2 regions of the Bacillus sp. GW823-FHT06A11 genome follow, and region 2 is predicted to be linked to the other one. Evidence: riboswitches for the same ligand, from Rfam matches in the RefSeq annotation. Region 2 holds a riboswitch; the other holds the start of a gene.

Region 1 (2,398 bases), on a different contig from region 2:
AATTTTCAAAAGGATTTTTTTCTTTGGACAAACTCTTTTTTGCTAAGTATTTCCGCATATATATTATTCAAACTTGCTAAAATTGTATTATGAATATAAACAGCTGGTATAGTAGCGTTCTTAAAAGAAAGGTCTTTTGTAGCACAAGCATCATGTATAACGGTACATTGAAAGCCAAAATCGAATGCAGCCCTTACTGTAGCATCAATACACATATGAGTCATCATCCCGCATACGACGACATGTTCAATGTCTAAACGCTGTAATTGCTCTAGAAGATTAGTTTCTCGGAAGCTATTTGGATAATGTTTGACTATAACGGTTTCTTCTCTAAGTGGACGTACGCTTTCGTGAATATGTACACCTTCTGTATTAGGTAGGAAAAAAGTAGCGTCATCTTTTATAGCTACGTGCTGGATATGAAAAATAGGTTCGCTGTTTGTTCTAAAGTGTTGTAATAACTGATTAGCATATTCGCTTGCTTCTACTGGATTACGCAATTCCATCTTTCCATTTGGAAAATAATCGTTTTGAATATCGACGAGTAAAAGAGCTGTTTTCATATATTTATCTGCCTCCGAGTTTCATATTCAAATAAATTTATTCAATTTGTAGAGAGGATTCTCCTGTTTAAAAATATGAGGAAGAAGAATTTTAAATAACCTTGAAAGTTACTATTTTCTCATGAATTTTCATCTGAAAATTTTAATAAAGGAATAATTAATATTTTTCTAAAAAATGTATTGACTCTTATTATTCTGAGTTCTATAATGAGAATTAATTAAATGACAATTAAATCGATACATTCTTATCCAGAGAGGTGGAGGGACTGGCCCTACGATACCTCAGCAACGGGTTTTTTAATACCGTGCTAACTCCAGCAAGCCATATAAAGGCTTGGAAGATGAGAAGATGTGAACGAGTACATATAAGTGCTCTCCTTCTTATCTTTATGGTTGATAAGAAGGAGAGCACTTTTTATTTTACCTCGAAAGCTCTACTTCAAGTTTTTACAGCATATAGGAGGGGAAAAATGATTTCTTTTAACAATGTAAGTAAAGTGTATGAATCAGCTGGGCAATCTGTTCATGCGGTGGAGGATGTAACATTATCAGTTGAGAAAGGCGAAATTTTTGGCATTATCGGTTTTAGTGGCGCTGGAAAGAGTACATTATTACGCTTAGTAAATATGTTAGAGAGACCAACGTCAGGAACGATTGCAATAGATGATAAAGATATTACATCATTATCGACGAAAGAATTACGCAAACTAAGACAAAGAATCGGAATGATTTTTCAAAGCTTTAATTTATTTAATTCAAGAACAGTGTTTGGGAATATTGCTTATCCATTAAAGTTAGCGAAATTGCCAAAGAACGAGATAAAGGAACGAGTGAATGAACTGCTGAAGTTTGTAGGGTTAGAAGATAAAGCAAACTATTATCCAGAACAGCTATCAGGGGGACAAAAGCAACGTGTTGGTATTGCTAGAGCACTTGCGACATCGCCAGATATTCTTATATGTGATGAGGCAACATCAGCCTTAGATCCAGAAACGACGACAGAAATTCTAAACTTATTAAAGAAAGTAAATCGAGAATACAATTTAACAATTCTTCTTATTACACATGAAATGCATGTTGTGAAAGAAATTTGTCACCGTGTAGCTGTAATGGAGAAGGGAAAAGTTATTGAAGAAGGAAAACTGTTCGATGTTTTCACGCAACCAAAAACAAAGACGACTCAAAACTTTGTACGTTCTGTTATTAATGATCATTTACCAGAAAGTGTTCTAGCGAAAATTCAAAATGGTGGTCAAATTTATCGTCTAACATTTACTGGTGAGGAGACAGGGCAGCCGGTACTATCATATATCGCAAAAAACTATAACGTCGATGTAAATGTACTGTACGGAAATATTATTGAACTTCAAAATGTGCTATTTGGAAATCTGCTTGTAGAATTGCAAGGTGAGCAGAGGGAAATTCAAAAAGCATTACAACATCTAAGACTGCAAGTGCAGCTGAAGGAGGTAGAAGCTCATGCGAGTTGATTGGAGTATATTTTGGCCGCGCATACTAGATGCGACGGGGGATACCCTCTTAATGGTAATTGTAACCCTTATATTCGCTACAATTCTTGGTATACCGCTAGGTTTACTTTTATATGTAACGAGAAAAGGAAACTTTTTAGAAAATAAATGGGTCTTTTCTATTCTTAACATCATAATTAATACAATTCGTCCGGTACCATTCATTATCTTTTTAGTAGCGTTAAGTCCACTAACGAGAAGTGTTATCGGAACGACGATTGGAACAGCAGCAGCAATTTTCCCGATGACGTTAGTCGCATCAATTGGTATTGCTAGAATGGTTGAAACAAATCTTGTTTCCGTTCC
Region 2 (2,398 bases):
GCACGTGCAATTGCAACGCGCTGTTTTTGACCGCCAGAAAGTTCACTTGGATAAGCATCTTTTCGATTGAAAAGATCGACAATGCGTAAATATTTTTCTACCCTTTTTTTAATTTCCACTTTTGGAATACCAGCAAGGCGTAAAGGTAATGCAATATTTTCATAGATGCTAACAGTTTTAAGTAAATTGAATCCTTGAAAGATCATTCCGATTTTTTGTCTCGCTTTTGCTAGTTCTTTTGTCGATAACGTTGTTAAGTCTTGTTCGTTTACAATGATATTTCCTGTCGTTGGTTTTTCTAATAAATTTACACATCGAATCAATGTGCTTTTACCAGCGCCGCTATACCCAATGATTCCAAATACCTCGCCTTTTTCTACTTTAAGGGAAGTAGGCTTAAGAGCCTCAACAGTCCCTTTTTTTGTTGAAAATACTTTGGATATGTTTTTTAATTCAATCATTATCGTCAGCTCCTACCAAGATGGTAAAACTGAACCATCAAATTTTTTCTCGATAAACTCTTTTACTTCTTTAGATTGATAAGCTTTCTTTAATTTATTTACAACGGCATCATCTTTATTTTCATTACGAACAACGACCCAGTTCACATATGGTGAATCTTTTCCTTCGCGGAAAATAGAATCTTTCGCCGGACTTAATTTTGCCCCTAATGCAAAGTTTGTATTGATTGCGGCTGCTTTCACTTCACTTAGTTGTGTTGGTAATTGAGATGCCTCTAATTCAACAATCTTTAAATTTTTCGGGTTTTCAATTACATCCTTTGCAGTCGCTTTTTCTGTAGCCTTTGGATCAACTTTTAAAACCCCTGCTTTTTCAAATAATTTTAAAGCTCGCAGTTCATTCGTTGGGTCATTGGGTACAGCAATTGCATCGCCCTCTTTTAAGTCTTTTACATCTTTTATATCTTTAGAATATACGCCCATAGGGAATGTTACTGTTGAAAATACTTCAGCTAATTTCATATTGCGTTCAGCTTTAAATACATCTAAATACGATTTTGTTTGGTAGCTATTTACATCAAGGCTTTTTTCATCTAAAGATACGTTTGGCGCTACATAATCATTAAATACTTTTATGTCAATTTCCAGACCATCTTTTGCTGCAACTTCTTTTACCTTTTCAAAAATTTGTTCATGTGGTCCACCTGTTACACCGACAGTAATCTTTTTCTCGTCTAATGCTTTTACCTCTTTATCTGAACTCGCGCTACATGCGCCTAATAATAATACTGCTCCGCTTACAATGCTTAATAATACCTTTTTCATCTATAAATCCCCCTTCATATACGTTCCAAAATAAAAAGCACCTCCCAAAAATAAGAGAGGTGCCGAATAGACGAAATAGATTCCTCTCTTATCTTCCAAAACGAAAACTCGTTTTGCAGGAATTAGCACCTTAGCTTATACTTCATAAGCTCGGTTGCCGGGCATCATCGGGCCAGTCCCTCCGCCACTCTTGATAAGAGTATGTGTATGTAGTTTTGAATATGGTACTAATAGTAAATCGTACAAAAAGAATTGTCAATGGTATTTTCAGAATATATTTTATTTTAAGGTAATCGAAACATTTCCTTTCTTATGGCCCATTTCTACATACGTATGGGCTTCTACAACTTCTTCTAATCGGTAAGTTCTATCAATAACAGGTTTTAGCTTTTCTGTTTCAGCTAGTTGTTTTAGTAGGTTCATATCTTCTTTACTGACCTTTGCCATCATTCCGTTCACAGATACATATTTTCCATTAGGCATTAATGCATCTGTACAAAGAGACTTATTATATTTTCCAACTGCGTCAAATATAATATCGTAGTGGTCGCCCCGCTTAGTAAAATCTTCTTTCATATAATCAATTACGTTGTCTGCCCCTAAAGCTGTTACTAAATCGAAATTCGAACTACTACAAATGGCTGTGACAGTCGCCCCGAAGTATTTAGCAAGCTGTACGGCAGCTGTCCCTACTGACCCAGAGGCGCCGTATATAAGTACTCGTTGCCCTTTTTTTATCTGTCCTTTTCTAAGGAAGTGCAATGCTGAAGTTCCGCCAAAAGGAATAACGGCAGCTTCTTCATATGTCACATTGGTAGGTTTTAATGCTATTAATCCACTTTCATGCACGCATGTGTATTCCGCATAACCACCAAGGTTTAGTTCTGTTAATGCAAAAACTGGATCTCCTTTTTTAAATTGTGTTACATCTGATCCAATGTCTTCGATTTCACCGGATAACTCTACGCCAAGTATAGGTTTTCTCGGTTTTCTGAAACCTAATATGATCCGCATAGGAATCCAAAATAAGAGGGGGCTATTAAAGCCACGTATTCTACAATCTCCAGTCGATACACTTGTTGCATGAATTTTAACTAATACTTCATTTTTCT

The links. A riboswitch is a leader RNA that binds a small molecule or an ion and turns the genes downstream of it on or off. The one in region 2 is predicted to bind S-adenosylmethionine.
Region 1: another riboswitch for S-adenosylmethionine. It lies ahead of AC1Q8L_RS24990 (methionine ABC transporter ATP-binding protein); the one in region 2 lies ahead of AC1Q8L_RS27765 (MetQ/NlpA family ABC transporter substrate-binding protein).

Annotation. Positions count from the first base shown of each region.
Region 1 covers NZ_JBXAHS010000007.1:28,882-31,279, forward strand. The annotation lists gene AC1Q8L_RS24985 (cysteine hydrolase family protein) at 6-563, opposite strand; SAM riboswitch class I at 806-911, shown strand; gene AC1Q8L_RS24990 (methionine ABC transporter ATP-binding protein) at 1,034-2,053, shown strand; gene AC1Q8L_RS24995 (methionine ABC transporter permease) at 2,043-2,398, shown strand, end outside.
Region 2 covers NZ_JBXAHS010000010.1:16,202-18,599, forward strand. The annotation lists gene AC1Q8L_RS27760 (methionine ABC transporter ATP-binding protein) at 1-461, opposite strand, end outside; gene AC1Q8L_RS27765 (MetQ/NlpA family ABC transporter substrate-binding protein) at 474-1,286, opposite strand; SAM riboswitch class I at 1,372-1,486, opposite strand; gene AC1Q8L_RS27770 (NAD(P)-dependent alcohol dehydrogenase) at 1,566-2,398, opposite strand, start outside.